3 regions of the Cellulomonas sp. A375-1 genome follow, and region 3 is predicted to be linked to each of the others. Evidence: riboswitches for the same ligand, from Rfam matches in the RefSeq annotation. Region 3 holds a riboswitch; each other region holds the start of a gene.
What was found. Region 3 has a riboswitch for S-adenosylmethionine ahead of CWIS_RS06160 (NADPH-dependent FMN reductase). Riboswitches for the same ligand answer to the same signal wherever they lie in the genome.

Region 1 (5,105 bases), on a different contig from region 3:
GCGCGGTCGACATGAAGGACATGGACGCGATGATCCTGTCGGTCGTGCGGCAGATGGCGCGCGAGGGCCGCAAGCCGGCGCGCGACGTCGTGCTGGCGATGTTCGCCGACGAGGAGGCCGGCGGCACGTACGGCGCGCACTGGGCCGTCGACCACAAGCCCGAGATCTTCGAGGGCGCGAGCGAGGCGATCAGCGAGGTCGGCGGCTTCTCGGTCACGGTCGCCGGGCGGCGTGCGTACCTCGTGCAGACGGCCGAGAAGGGCCTGGCCTGGCTGAGGCTCGTCGCCGAGGGGCGCGCGGGCCACGGCAGCCAGGTCACGCCCGACAACGCCGTGACGCACCTGGCGGAGGCAGTCGCGCGGATCGGTCGCCACACGTGGCCGCTCGAGCTCACGCCCACGGTCCGTGCGCTGCTGGAAGGCGTCGCGGACCTCACCGGGTTGCCGTTCGACCCGTACGACGAGCAGGGCATCGACGCGCTGGTCGCCGCGCTCGGCCCCGCGAGCAGGTTCGTCGGCGCGACCCTGCGGCACACGTCGAACCCGACGCAGCTCACCGCGGGCTACAAGGCGAACGTCGTGCCCGGACGCGCGGAGGCCGCCGTGGACGGTCGCTTCCTGCCGGGCCGCGAGGACGAGTTCCGCGCGACGATCGAGCGGCTCGCCGGCCCGCACGTGCGCATCGAGGACATCCACCGCGACGTGGCGCTCGAGGCGCCGACGACGGGCTCGCTGGTCGACGCGATGACCGACGCCCTGCTCGCCGAGGACCCCGGGGCCGCCGTGCTGCCGTACATGCTCTCGGGCGGGACGGACAACAAGTCGCTCTCGCAGCTGGGGATCACGGGCTACGGGTTCGCGCCCCTGCGCCTGCCCCCGGACCTCGACTTCGCGGGCATGTTCCACGGCGTCGACGAGCGCGTGTCGATCGACGCCCTGAAGTTCGGCACGCGCGTCCTGGACCGGCTCCTGTCGACCTGCTGACGGGCTGTGCCCGCTGGGGCGTCGTCGTCGCAGGCGGGCCGGCGGTCAGTCGAGCGTGCTGCGGACCCGCAGGATCTTGCGCCGCAGCCAGACGCGTCGCTCGCCACCCACGTAGAGCACCGACCGGGCCAGCTCCCAGCGCCCGTACTCGGCGTGCTCGACGAGCATGCGCTGGACGTCGTTGCGGCTGGTCGTCCGGGGGAGGACCAGGACCCGGTACTCGTACTGCCCACCCTGCGCGACCCAGTCCCGGCGTCGCTGACGCGTCTCGACGGTCATCCGCCACCCTCCCGTTGCCGACTCGCGTGGCGCCCATTGTGCACCGCGTCGCGGGGTGCCGTGCGTACGCCGAGAGGCGGGTCGCACGCTGCGGGGGAGTGGTGGCGGCCCTCGGTCCTGCCGGGCACCCCGTCGCGGCGGTACCGTTCGGACATGACCGTCGACCCCCGTGCCGCGCTGGACCGATTCGTCGCAGCGCTCGAGGCGCACTACAACGCTGTCGTCGCGCGCCAGGGCGAGGACGACCCCGCGGTCGACGACGCGTACGACGTCCTGGCCGACGCCTTCGAGGTGTACGACGACGCCCTCGGGACTGTCCACGGTGAGGCCACGCCGTTCTACCTCGCCGAGGAGGACGACGAGGACGACGACTTCGACGACGACGTCGAGGGTGGCGACGACGAGTCCGAGGACGCCGAGGGCGACTGGGCGGGCGACGACGAGTACGACGAGGTCGAACCCGCGCGCTGACCCCGCGGCGCCGCACGTCAAGGGTGCGAGCGGGAGGTCCCCACGGTGCGGCCGAACGGGTGACAAGCGTCTCGGAGTGCGGACCACCGGGTCCCGGTTGTTGACACCGCGCTCCCGTCGTCACTAGAAAGAGCCTGCAAGGAAAAAGCGACCGGTATAGTCGGCATAAGCCGATCCGGTCGTGGAAGACCAGGTCACGAGCGTCTCCGACAAGCCCCGGCTGGGAGACCGGCAACCCTCCGTCCGTGGTGGGGTGCCCCGGGTGAGGACCAGGCCGTCGTGCGCGTGCACGACGGCAAGCACGGGCGCCGCGGGATCGGCGCCTGCCGACGACGAGGAGCACGGGCGTGAGGTGTGCGAACGAGCACCGACTCCGTCGATGTTCCTGCGCTGCCTTCTGACGCACGTCGTCACCTCGGTGCGCGAGGCCTCGTCCCGCGCGCCGCACGCCCTTCCCCCTCCCTGAGCACTCCCTGACCGTCCCCGGTCGTGGGAGCTGCCCTCGCACGATCGGAGCACCCCGTGAACGTCTGGGACGCCGCAGCGCTCGCCGTCACCGTCGGCCTGTTCGCCGGCCTGTTCGCCCTCGCACGCAAGCGCGTGAACTTCAGCGTGCTGACGTTCGTCGGGCTGTTCCTCGGCGTCGCTGTCGGCGTGGTGTTCCGCGACCACGTCGAGTACGTCCAGCCACTCGGCCGGGTCTACGTCAACCTGCTGCTGACCATCGTGGCCCCGCTCGTGATCGTCTCGATCCTGTCGAGCATCACGTCGCTGGGCTCGACGTCGCAGCTGCGGACCATCGGCGGACGGTCGGTCTACTGGCTGCTCAGCCTCAACCTCGTCGCGATCTTCCTCGCACTCGGCACGGCGCTGCTGGTCGGGCTCGGCAAGGGCGCGCACCTGGGCACGCAGGACGTGGACACCCGGTCGCTCGACTCGGTCCAGCAGCCGTTCACGTCGGTGTTCATCGGCTTCTTCCCGACGAACATCGTCAAGGACGTGTCCGAGAACAACATCATCCCGATCATCCTCGTGAGCATCCTCGTGGCGGTCTCGTGCTCGCTGGTGGCCGACAAGAACCCGCAGAAGGTCGCCCCGTTCAAGGCGTTCGTCGAGGCGTCACGCGAGATCATCTACCGCGCGGTCGGCTTCGTCATCAGCCTCACGCCCTACGCGGTGCTCGCCCTCACGGCGTCGTTCACGTCGACCGTCTCGGCGGACACGAGCCAGCTCTGGCCGCTGTTCACGCTGCTCGTCGTCGCGTTCGTCGTCTGCTTCGCCCACACCTACCTCGTGAACGGCGTGTTCCTGCGGGTGTCCGCGAACGTGAGCCCCGTCGCGTTCTTCCGCCGGATCTTCCCCGCGCAGCTCACCGCGTTCACGACGCAGAGCAGCGCCGGGACGCTGCCGCTCACCACGAGCCTGCTCCGGGAGCGCGTCGGCGTGCCCGCCGAGATCGCGGGTTTCACGGCGCCGCTCGGCACGACGATCGGGATGCCGGGCTGCGCCGGGATCTGGCCGGTGCTCCTGGCCGTGTACAGCGTCAACGCACTCGGCATCCCGTACGGGCTCGGTGACTACGCGGTGCTGGTGCTGCTCGGCCTCGTCGTCTCGATCGGCACCGCGGGCGTGCCCGGGACCGCGACGGTCACCGCGACGACCGTGCTGGCCGCTGCGGGGCTCCCGCTCGAGGTCATCATCCTGACGCTGCCGATCAGCGCGCTCGCCGACATGGCGCGGACCACGAACAACGTGACCTCGGCCGCGGTCGCCGCGACCATCGTCGCGCGCAAGGAGGGCCGCCTGGACGACGCGATCTTCCGCTCCTCCGTGGACCGGTCCGTCGACCTCGGGGAGCCCGTGACGCCGGAACGCTCGAACCCGGCGTCCCCGGCGACGACCGACGACGACGCCCTCTGGGGCGGCGTGCCCGTCGGCGCGTGCGCGATCGAGCCCAGCCCGCGCGTTCCCGTCGGCTCCCGCTGACCCGCCCGCACCCGTCCTCGCCCCCCGTGCCCCCGCACCCCCTTCCCGTAGAAAGCGCCCCCTCGTGAACCCTCTTCTCCAGCTCGGCCGCCGGAGCCTGCCCCTGGTCGCGGCGCTCGTCGTCGGCGTGATCGCCCTCGGCCTGCCGGTCCTGCAGGCGACCCGCGCGAGCGCGGCCACCGTCGAGTGGGTCGATGGCGGCGACGACCAGCACTGCCTCCAGGACGACAAGGGCGCCGCGCTCGTCAACCTCGCCGAGGACAAGTGGTGCCAGCCGATCCCGACGTGCCACGAGTACGACGGGAAGAACCCCAAGTACAAGGGGCGCATCGTGCAGAGCAGCGCCAGCACCGGGATCTGGCAGGGCGCGGCCGACGAGGTGCTCTACGCGGACAACCTCCCGTCCGACTACAACCTGACGCCGACCCCGACGAAGTCGCCCACGCCGAAGCCGTCGGCGAGCCCGACACCGACCAAGGCGCCGACGCCCGGCACGACTCCCACGCCGCGTGCGACCCCGGCGCCCGGCAGGACGCCTGTGCCCGGCACGACGCCCTCCCCGGGCGCGACCAGGCCCCCGACGAGCACGCCCGCTCCCGGTGCCACGACAGCGCCGGGCGTCCCGGCTCCTGCGGCGCCCGTGTCCGACGACCTCGGGATCGATCCCGACGAGGCCGTCGTGCCCGGAGCGCCCTCCGCACCCGGCACACCGACCCTCACGGTCGACGGCACGACGATCGTCGTGACGTGGGAGCCGTCGGTCGACGTGGACCTCGACAGCGTGACGGGCTACGTCGTCCTGCTCAGCGGGGGCAACCGCGCCGAGGTCGACGCGGCGACCACCACCTACGAGTTCCTGGACCTGCCGGACGGCAGCTACCGCGCCGCGGTCCGCGCGGTGAACGACGTCGGTGAGTCCGCGGCCTCCACCCCGTCGGTGCCGGTGACGGTCGGCACGCCGCCCGCGTCGGTCGTCGGCACGCTGACCTGGACGGGGGAGGTCGTCCCCGGTGCGACCGTCGCGCTGACCGGAGCGGGTTACGCCGCGGGCGTCGACCTCGACGTCGAGCTGCACTCCGACCCGGTCCGGCTCACGACCGTCACGACCGACGAGCAGGGCGCGTTCGCCACCGACGTGGTCGTTCCGGACGACGCCCCGCGGGGTGCTCACCACTTCGTCGTCGCGTACCAGGGGACGGTCGTCTCCGAGAGCCCCGTCACCGTCGCGGCCGCGTCGCCGGTCGGGGCGGCGCAGGACGCGGAGGCGACGTCGGCCGAGACGGTGCCGCCGCTGACCGGCCTCGTGATCCTCGGCGCACTGGCCGTCGCGGGAGTCCTGCTCCTGGCGTCCCACTACGCGCGCGGCGGTTCCCGTCGCGCGTCGTC
Region 2 (5,105 bases), on a different contig from region 3:
CGCTCGTACTCCGACCCGGCGTGGTCCACCAAGCAGGGCGCCGCGATGTGCACCGAGCGCGTCCTGCTGTACGGCCTGCCCGTCGTCGCGGGGCGGCGCGTGCTGTACGCGAAGGTCGACCCGGAGGCGGCGCGCGAGCTGTTCGTGCGGCACGCGCTCGTGCAGGGCGAGTGGACCACGCACCACGAGTTCTTCCACGAGAACCGGCGCCTGCTCGCCGAGGCCACCGAGCTCGCGGCTCGCGCCCGCCGCGCGGACCTGCTGGCCGACGAGGACGCGCTGTTCGACTTCTACGACGAGCGCGTGCCGGCCGACGTCGTCTCGGCGCGGCACTTCGACCAGTGGTGGAAGACCGCGCGGCGCCGCGACCCCGACCTGCTCACGTACTCGCGCGAGCTGCTCGTCTCGTCCGACGCCGACGCGATCGACGAGTCGTCGTTCCCGTCGCGCTGGCCGCAGGGCGACCTGTCGCTTCCGCTGACCTACCAGTTCGAGCCCGGCACCGAGGCTGACGGGGTCACCGTCCACATCCCGCTCGCGCAGCTGCCGCGGCTGACGCCCGACGGGTTCGGCTGGATGGTGCCCGGGCTGCTCGACGAGCTCGTCGTCGCGACGATCCGCGCGCTGCCCAAGCCCGTGCGCGTGCAGCTGGTCCCGGCACCCGACGTGGGCCGCGCGGTGAGCGCGTGGCTGCGCGAGCACACCGCGTCGTGGGCCGACACGGTCCGCGCCGGCGACGCCGCTCCGTCGTTCCACCAGGCGTTCGCCTCGGCCGTGCGCGCCGTGCGGGACGTGGACGTCCCCGCCGACGCGTTCGACGACGAGCGGCTGCCCGCGCACCTACGCGTGACGTTCCGGGTGGTCGGCGACCGCGGCGGGGTGGTCGACGAGGGCAAGGACCTCGCCGCGCTGCAGCACCGGCTCGCGGGGCGTGCGCAGGACGCGGTCGACACGGCGGTGCGGTCCGCGCTGCGGCAGGCGATGCGCGAGGCGGGTCTGGTGGCCGACGACGCGGGCCGTCCTGCGCCGCGCGGGCGTGGGCGGGACGACGAACGGCGTCGGCCGGGCGGCGGGGGCGGCGCGGTGCCGGGCAGCTCGTCGGACCGCGCGGGTGCGTCCGCGGGCGCCGGGGGATCGTCGGGAGCCTCGTCGGCTGCGGGCTTGTCGTCTGCGGGTCCGTCTGCTGCCGGCTCGTCGGCGGGGGGCCCGTCGGGTACGGGCTCGTCGGCCGCGGGGTCGCTCGTGGAGGGTGTCACGCGGAGCGGGCTCACGACGTGGCCCGACGACCTCACGCTCCCCGAGGTGGTCGAGGTGCGCTCGGGCGCGACGCTCGTGCGCGCGTTCCCCTCGCTGGTCGAGGAGCGCGCGGGCGGACCGGCGACGGTCTCGGTGCGCACGCTCGCCGACGAGTCCGCGCGCCCGGCCGCCGCACGCGCCGGGCTGCGACGCCTGCTGCTGCTCGACATCGGGCTCGCCCCGGCGCGCGTCACGTCGCGCTGGAGCGGCGCGCAGGCGCTCGCGCTGGCCGCCAACCCCTACCCCAGCCGCGAGGCGCTGGTCGAGGACGTGCAGCTCGCGGCGATCGACGCGCTCGTCGCCGAGCACCTCGGCGCCGGGACGCCGCGCCGCGCCCCGCAGGATGTCCGCGACGCCGCGCAGTACGCCGAGCTGCGCACGTGGCTGCGCGACCGGCTCGAGGACCGGGTGCACGCGCTCGTCGGCACGCTCGTCGACGTGCTCACGGCCTGGCGCGAGCTCGAGGTCGACCTCAAGGGCACGACGAGCCTGGCGCTGCTGGCCACCGCCTCGGACGTCCGGGCGCAGGCCGGCGGCCTGGTGCACGCGGGCTTCGTCGTCGAGACGGGTGCCGACCGCCTGGTGCACCTGCCGCGCTACCTGCGCGCGGCCCGGTACCGACTGACGAAGGCCGCGGAGAACCCCGCGCGCGACGCGGACCTGGCGTGGCAGGTGCGTGACCTCGAGGACGCGCTGGCCGCGGCGCCCGGTGCTGACCCGGCACGCCGGGCCGAGGTCCGGTGGCAGATCGAGGAGCTGCGCGTGAGCCTGTTCGCGCAGCAGCTCGGCACGCCGACGCCGGTCTCTCCGCAGCGCGTCCGCAAGCTTCTCACCGCGCTGTCCTGACGCTCCGCCGAGCCACCGCAGCCCCGCCTCGATCACTAGAAACCCCACGACCCGGCGCCTGCTCGCCCCTCCCCCCGCTGTACCTGGAGCAGACCCTGGGTCGCGGATCGGAGAGACGACGACCCAGCGCCTACTCGCGCATCCCACCGCCCGAGCCGGAGCACACGCTGGGTCGCGGGTCGGAGAGACCACGACCCAGCGGCCACTCGCGCATTCCGCCGCCAAAGCCGGAGCAGACACTGGGTCGAGTCGGGTCGGGTCGGGTCGAGCCGCGGCGGGTCGCGTCGGGGCCGGTCGAGTCTGGGCGGGGGCGGGGGTGCGGCGGGGGTGACCGCTCGTCGTCCACAGGTTGTGTCGAAGAGGCCACGCGTGTCGGTGCCACGGGCCAGACTCGCCCCATGGCTGCATCCCCACCTGACGCGCTCACACCTGACGCGCTCACACCTGATGCCCGCACGCCCGATGTCCGCACGCCCGATGTCCTGAGCGCACTGCTGGCGCCCGCGAGCGCACCCGAGCCGCCTCGGGTCAGCGGGCGGTGCTTCGGGGACGGGGACCCACTGTACGAGCGCTACCACGACGAGGAGTGGGGCGTCCCCGTGCACGGCGAGGCGGCGCTGTTCGAGCGGATCGCCCTCGAGGGGTTCCAGTCCGGGCTCGCGTGGATCACGGTGCTGCGCAAGCGTGAGTCGTTCCGGGCGGCGTTCGCGGGGTTCGATCCGGAGGTCGTCGCGGGGTACGACGAGCACGACGTCGAACGGCTGCTGGGGGACGCGAGCATCGTGCGGAACCGCCAGAAGATCGAGGCCACGATCGCCAACGCCCGCGCGCTGCTGGACCTGCACGCGTCCGGTCGGACGCTCGACTCGATCTTCTGGTCGTTCGCGCCGGACCGCTCCCAGCACGTGCGCCCGGCGTCGTGGGCGGACGTCCCGGCGGCCACGCCCGAGTCGCGCGCGCTCGCCCGCGAGCTCAAGTCGGCAGGGTTCCGGTTCATCGGGCCGACAACCGCCTACGCGGCGATGCAGGCGTGCGGACTCGTCGACGACCACCTCGTGACCTGCCCTTGCGCACCCCACTGACCCGGTTGCCCCGGGCGCGGCCGCCGGTCCCGGGACACGTGTCCGTCGCGGCGGCGTGTGCTCCGCTCGGGTGATCGCTGCGCCGGGACTTCGCCTGATCGAGGACCGCGGCTACAGTTCCGCGCATGACCGAGATGCCCGACCCCGAGATGCGGCTCGAAGCCGTTCTCGGTGCGCGGGAGGCCATGGCCGGTGCCCAGGCACCGGACGCCGACGTGCTCGAGGCCGTCGAGGCGGGCCTGCTGTCGGTGGCCGGCGGCGCCCTGAACTGGGGCGAGATCCCCCACCAGCGCCCGCGCCCGCTCGGCTGACCTCCGCGCCCCGGGCCGCACCAGCAAGGGACGCGATCGCCCCCTCGCGTTCCACGACGGCCGACGCAGTCGTGGACTGTCCGCTCTGCGACCCGCCGGTCTCACAAAGTGAGAACTCGTGGTCAGCATGTGGGCTCCCGGCCTACGATCACGACAACCATCCAGAGCGGCCGAGAGACCTGGCTCGTTGACGCCGCAGCAACCCCCCTCCGCGACGAGGGTGTGGGTGCTTCCGCCAGGACCGATGGAGTCGACATGTCGCAGACCTCGTGTCTGAACGGTCCGTCCGCGTGAGCGCCGCGACCGCAGTCCCGCCCGTGGCCGCCCCGCGGCCCTCCGACGCGCTCGCCGCGCCCGGCGCCACCACGACGACCGAGACGCGCGCCGTGACCGGCACGCACGTCGCGCCGTCACCGCGTCCGCTGGGCAGCGTCGACCGCCCGACGATCTCGTTCGAGCTCTTCCCGCCGCGCAACCCGCAGGCCGCCCCGCGCCTGTGGGAGACCGTGCGGGCGCTCGAGTCGGTGCACCCGGACTTCGTCTCGGTGACCTACGGCGCCTCGGGCAAGACGCGCGAGACGTCGCGCGCGCTGGTGTCCCGGCTGCTCCAGGAGACGTCACTGTCGCCGATCGCGCACCTGACGTGCGTCGGGACGAGCCGCGAGGAGATCACGACGATCGTCGAGGAGTTCCTCGACGAGGGCGTCCGCTCGTTCCTCGCGCTGCGCGGCGACCCGCCCGTCGGCCAGGACGACTGGCAGGCGCACCCCGACGGCCTGGCGACCGCGAGCGAGCTCGTCGGGCTGCTGCGCGAGATCGAGAGCCGCCGGTGCACGGCGAGCCCGGCCCAGGCAGTGCGGGCGCGGGTGCGGCCGCTGTCGGTCGCGGTCGCCGCGTTCCCGCGCGGCAACGCGGCGACGGGCGGCACGCGAGCGCAGGACGTGGCCTCCCTGCTGGCCAAGCAGGAGGCGGGCGCGGACTTCGCGATCACTCAGGTGTTCTACGACGCCGAGGCGTACCTCGGGCTCGTCGCCGAGGCGCGCGAGGCCGGCGTGGTCATCCCGATCATCCCGGGCATCATCCCGGCGACCGACCCGGCGCGCCTCGAGCGCGTGCAGGCGCTCACGGGCGTCCCCGTGCCCCGCGCGCTGCTCGAGACGCTCGCCTCGGCGGACGACGAGCGCGAGCGGCACCGCCGCGGGATCCGCGCGGGCGTGGACCTCATCAACGGGATCCTCGACGGCGGCGCACCGGGCGTGCACCTCTACACGTTCAACACCCACGGCGCCGCGCTCGACCTGCTCGAGGGCGCCGACCTGGACGGCCGCGGTCGCGACTGACGCCCGTCGTCGGCCCGCCCGCACCCACGCACGACCCGAGAACCACGCACCACCCGAGCACCACCCCAGAACGTCAGTCCCCTGCACGACCACGACACCGAAGGCTGGACCCTGATGAGCGAGACCCCGCAGTTCCCGACCGGCTCCGTGCTCGGCTACCCGCGCATCGGGCCGCGCCGCGAGCTCAAGAAGGCCATCGAGGCGTTCTGGGCCGGGCGGTCGACGGCCGA
Region 3 (5,105 bases):
GGTGTCCGGGCGCAGACACGACGAAGGCGGCGAGGATGTGCTCCTCGCCGCCGTCGTGGCTGCTCAGCTCAGGTCGCGCCCGGACGGGCTCGGCCCAGCCGGGGTCAGACCAGGCCGAGGGCCAGCATCGCGTCGGCCACGCGGACGAAGCCCGCGATGTTGGCGCCCGCGACGTACGAGCCGGGCACGCCGTACTCGTCGGCCGTGGCCAGGCAGCGGTCGTGGATGTCGCCCATGATCGTGGCGAGGCGCTCCTCGGTGTGCTCGAACGACCACGAGTCACGGCTCGCGTTCTGCTGCATCTCGAGCGCGGACGTCGCCACACCACCGGCGTTGGCCGCCTTGCCGGGCGCGAACATCACGCCCGCCTCCTGCAGCAGCGTCATCGCCTTGGGCGTCGTCGGCATGTTGGCGCCCTCGGCGACGACCTTCACGCCCGACGCGACGAGGGTGCGCGCGTCGTCGTCGTCCAGCTCGTTCTGCGTGGCGCACGGCAGCGCGACGTGCGCCCCGACCTCCCACACGCGACGACCCGCGACGTACACGGCTCCGCGGCGCTCGGCGTAGTCCGAGACGCGCCCGCGCTCGACCTCGCGCACCTGGCGCAGCAGGTCGAGGTCGATGCCCTTCTCGTCGAGCACGTAGCCCGACGAGTCCGAGCACGCGACGACCTTCGCGCCGAGCTGCTGGGCCTTCTCGATCGCGTAGAGCGCGACGTTGCCCGCGCCGGAGACGACGACCCGGCGGCCGTCGAACGACTCGCCGATCGTGCCGAGCATGCGCTCGGCGAAGATGACGGTGCCGTAGCCGGTCGCCTCCTTGCGGACCAGCGAGCCGCCCCAGGTCAGGCCCTTGCCCGTGAGCACGCCCGACTCGTAGCGGTTGGTGATGCGCTTGTACTGGCCGAACAGGTAGCCGATCTCACGACCGCCCACGCCGATGTCGCCCGCGGGGACGTCGGTGTACTCGCCGATGTGGCGGTACAGCTCGGTCATGAACGACTGGCAGAAGCGCATGACCTCGCCGTCGGACTTGCCGCGCGGGTCGAAGTCCGACCCGCCCTTGCCGCCGCCGATCGGCATGCCCGTGAGCGCGTTCTTGAAGACCTGCTCGAAGCCCAGGAACTTCACGATGCCCAGGTAGACCGACGGGTGAAAGCGCAGGCCGCCCTTGTACGGGCCGAGCGCGGAGTTGAACTCGACGCGGAACCCGCGGTTGATCTGCACGTCCCCGGCGTCGTCGACCCACGGCACGCGGAAGATGATCTGCCGCTCGGGCTCGCACAGCCGCTCCAGGACGGCGGCGTCGGCGTAGTCGGGGTTGCGGACGAGGACGGGCCCGAGGCTCTCGAACACCTCGTTGACCGCCTGGTGGAACTCGCGCTCACCGGCGTTGCGCGCGAGCACTTGCTCGCGGGCGCGCTCCAGCTGCACCTGCATGATTCGGCTCCGCTCTGCTCCGCGTACCGGGTGAAGGACGCGATCAGGCTAACCACGACCGCCCCACGCCCGTGCGGGACTACCGCCCTGTGGACACCGGGGTGCCAGCACCCCGTGGCGGACGTGTCCAGTATCACGCGGGCGACCCCGGGCCACCTTCCGAGCAGACGACGAGCCCACCGACGCACGGGAGGGGCGATGCGACCGAACCCGGCACCGCCGGCCACGGTCCGGCAGCGCTCGACCACGCCCCGGGGACGGGCCAGGCGCGTGTGGGCCCTGCTCGCGGGCCTCGTCGTCGTGGCGGCGTGCGCGGGGCCGCCCGACGAGCCGACGAGCGCACCCGACGACCAGGCGTCCACCCGGAGCACTACGACCGGCGAGCCTGCGACGACGAGCACGCGCGGCGGCGAGCAGCCGCAGGAGCCGCCGGGCCGACAGCCCGTGGTCACCACCGCGCCGCCCGTGGACGGCTTCGCGACCTTCGACGGCACGGCCTCGTGCGGGTCGCTGTTCTGGAACGGCGGGCTGGTGGGCCTCGACCTCGCGGACGGGATCACGTTCCACGTCGACGAGCTCGTGATCGCCGGCGACTGGATCTGGGACCAGGACGCGTGCGGCGACCAGGCGACCGGCGCGGTGTGCGTCGACGTCGACCTGCCACCGCAGGGGTGCCGCATCTCCGCCGTGCCGCGAGACCCCGAGCACCTCGACCTGGACGCGACGATCGCGGCGCACGGGTCGCTGCGCTGCGCCGCCGAGGTGAGCGACGACGACTGCACGCACGCCGCCGAGACCATGCTCGCGTCGCCCGGCACCCCGCTCCCGCTCGTCGACGAGAGCCAGCGCGAGCAGCTGCAGACGCCGACCACCGAGCCCACCGTGGACGAGGGCCAGCCATGAGCCCCGCGCAGCGATGACCGACGAGCCGCGGCGCGGGCTGCCCCCGTGGTTCACGGTCGTGACGCAGTTCGTCGCGCCCGCGACGTTCGTCTCGGCGTTCCTCTTCTACTACGGGTACGCGTTCACACGGTCCGAGCTCTGGTACTTCGGGCTCGACGTGGACACGATCGGCCTGTCGCCGCGCGAGTTCGTCATGCGCTCGCCGAAGTCGCTGGCGGTGCCGCTCGTCGTGCTGACGACGCTGTTCGTCACCGTCGCCACGGTGCACTCGCGGCTCGAGGTGCGGGCGCGGCACCTACGCGCGACGCCGGAGGGTGCGCAGCGGCTCGCGGACCGCGCGCGGGCGGCCGTGCTCGCGGGGTCCGGCGTGCTCGGCGTGGGGGTCCTGCTCCTGCTGGCGTACGCGTGGTGGGGGTCGTGGGTGTGGCTGCCGCTGGTCGCGGCGGCGGTGATCGCGGTGGGCGCGGCGGCGACCGCGGGCGCGTTGCGCTACGTGCGGGAGCGGCCCGCCGGGGTGGTCGCCGGGCTGTGGGTGCTCGTGGTGGCCGGCGTGCTGTGGGTGGTCTCGATCACCGCGGGCTGGGCGGGGGTCGGGTTCGCGCAGCAGACCGCGCGCGAGCTCGACGAGCTCCCGCTCGTCGTGCTGGACACGACGACGCCGCTGCGCCTGTCGGACACGACGATCGCGGTCGAGGACCTGTGCGTGCACGACGACGACCCCGACGACGGCGTCACCCCGGCGCCCGACGAGGAGTGCGTGGCCGCGCAGGCGCCCCGCTGGCGGCATCGCGGGCTGCGCCTGCTGGTGCAGGGCCCCGACGCGATGTTCCTGGTCCCGTCGTCGTGGGACGCGGGTGCGACGACCGTGATGGTGCCCCGCGACCTGCCCGCGCAGTGGCAGTTCCAGTTCGTGAACCTGCCCCCCGTCGACGCCTCGTGAGCCTCCGGCACCCGTCCAGCTGACGAGATTTCCGACTTATTCGGTACCCATTTCCGACGCCGCTGCTATACCCCTCTGCCAGGTCACGAGAACCAGCGCCAAGCCCCGGCTCGCTGGTCGGCAACCCCGGTCACGACGGGGTGCTCCCGGGGGAGACCGGGCCGGCCCTTGGGGTCGGCAACCGTGACGGACGAGGAATGCGAGGGGCACCCACATGAGCACGCAGACCACGCCCCGACCCACCGTGGTGGTGGTGTCGGGCAACCCGCGCGAGGGATCGCGCACGCTGGGCGCGGCCCGGCAGGTCGCCGCGGCGATCGCGGCACACGTCGACGGGCAGGTCGCCGCACCGATCGACCTGGCCGCGTTCGCCGACGAGATCCTCGCCGCCGACCACCCCCGGGCTGACGCGGCCCGCACCGCACTGGCCGGTGCCGACGTCGCGGTCGTCGCGACGCCCGTCTACAAGGCCTCCTACACCGGGCTGCTCAAGGCGTTCCTCGACCTGTACGGGCCCGACGGCCTGGCTGGCGTCGTCGTCGTGCCGCTCGTCGTGTCCGGGACCCCCGCCCACGCGCTGGTCGGGGAGGTGCACCTGCGGCCCGTGCTCGTCGAGCTCGGCGCGGTCGTGCCGACCCGCTCGCTCGCCGTGACCGAGGCGGACCTTGCCGACCTGCCCCCCGTGGTCGACGCGTGGCTCGCGCGCGGGGGCGAGGCGCTACGGCGCTCGCTGGGTGCCGCACGGGACACCCGCACCTCGGGCGTCGAGGCCGACGAGCTCGCGGCGGTGGCCCGATGACCGCCGAGCCCGTCGTCGGGCCGCGCTCGGGGACGTCCGGCACGTCCGGCACGTCCTGCGCCGCGCCGACGCCGCGTCTGTCACCCGAGGAGTACAAGGCCGTGTTCCGCGGCCACCCCGCGGGGGTGGTCGTGGTCGCGCTGCGCGACGAGGACGGCCGGCCCGTGGGCTTCACCGCGACGTCGGTGATCTCGGTGTCCGCGCAGCCGCCGCTGCTCGCGTTCTCGCTCGCGTCGTCGTCGTCCTCCTGGCCCGCCGTCGAGCGGGCCGTCACGCTCACGCTGAGCTTCCTCGCCGACCACCAGGACGACGTCTCGGCACGGTTCGCGACGAGCGGCATCGACCGGTTCGCGGCAGGCGGCTGGAGCGCTCTGGAGACCGGCGAGCCCGTGATCGACGGCGCGCTCGCGTGGGTGCGGGGCCGGGTGGTGCAGCGCACGGCCGTCGGGTCGAGCCACCTCGTCTCGGTCGAGGCGATCTCCTCGAGCGTGCACGTCGAGCCGGAGAGCGCCCACCGCACGGGCCTGGAGGCCGCGTCGCCGCTGGTCTACCACGACCGGACCTACCACCGGATCGGCGGGCACTCCGCGATCTGACGGGTCACGCCACGCGCCTCGAGGAGGGGGCGGACGCCCTCGGCGAACCAGTACGCCTCCTCGAGGTGCGGGTAGCCGGACAGGACCAGCTCGTCGAACCCCGCCGCGTGGTACTCCCCGACCAGGTCGGCGACCTCGTCGTGGCTCCCGACCAGCGCCGTCCCGGCGCCCCCGCGCACCAGCCCCACGCCGGCCCACAGCCCGGGGTGGATCTCGAGCGCGCGTGCGTCGCGGCTGTCCGCGAGCGCGCCCGCGCCGTGCAGCGCCACCATGCGCTGCTGGCCCACCGAACCCGACGCGGACAGACCCCGCTGAGCCTGCGCGATCGACGCGGGGTCGAGGTCGTCGAGCCAGCGCTGGGCGACGTCCCACGCGTCCGACGAGCGGTCGCGCGTGATCACGTGCAGCCGCACGCCGAACCGCACGTC

Region 1: it holds a riboswitch for S-adenosylmethionine, as region 3 does, so the genes downstream of both, CWIS_RS14150 (dicarboxylate/amino acid:cation symporter) here and CWIS_RS06160 (NADPH-dependent FMN reductase) in region 3, are expected to answer to the same signal.
Region 2: it holds a riboswitch for S-adenosylmethionine, as region 3 does, so the genes downstream of both, CWIS_RS16360 (methylenetetrahydrofolate reductase) here and CWIS_RS06160 (NADPH-dependent FMN reductase) in region 3, are expected to answer to the same signal.

What each region holds. Positions count from the first base shown of each region.
Region 1 is NZ_LFKW01000133.1:16,720-21,824, reverse strand. It holds gene CWIS_RS14165 (M20/M25/M40 family metallo-hydrolase) at 1-983, shown strand, start outside; gene CWIS_RS14160 (DUF5703 family protein) at 1,029-1,262, opposite strand; gene CWIS_RS14155 (hypothetical protein) at 1,416-1,733, shown strand; SAM riboswitch class IV at 1,926-2,041, shown strand; gene CWIS_RS14150 (dicarboxylate/amino acid:cation symporter) at 2,256-3,719, shown strand; gene CWIS_RS14145 (fibronectin type III domain-containing protein) at 3,784-5,105, shown strand, end outside.
Region 2 is NZ_LFKW01000152.1:14,635-19,739, reverse strand. It holds gene CWIS_RS16375 (DUF3418 domain-containing protein) at 1-2,142, shown strand, start outside; gene CWIS_RS16370 (DNA-3-methyladenine glycosylase I) at 2,541-3,224, shown strand; gene CWIS_RS16365 (hypothetical protein) at 3,350-3,535, shown strand; SAM riboswitch class I at 3,690-3,786, shown strand; gene CWIS_RS16360 (methylenetetrahydrofolate reductase) at 3,826-4,875, shown strand; gene metE (5-methyltetrahydropteroyltriglutamate--homocysteine S-methyltransferase) at 4,990-5,105, shown strand, end outside.
Region 3 is NZ_LFKW01000051.1:67,275-72,379, reverse strand. It holds gene gdhA (NADP-specific glutamate dehydrogenase) at 105-1,439, opposite strand; gene CWIS_RS06170 (hypothetical protein) at 1,710-2,342, shown strand; gene CWIS_RS06165 (hypothetical protein) at 2,356-3,282, shown strand; SAM riboswitch class IV at 3,364-3,472, shown strand; gene CWIS_RS06160 (NADPH-dependent FMN reductase) at 3,497-4,081, shown strand; gene CWIS_RS06155 (flavin reductase family protein) at 4,078-4,677, shown strand; gene CWIS_RS06150 (LLM class flavin-dependent oxidoreductase) at 4,644-5,105, opposite strand, start outside.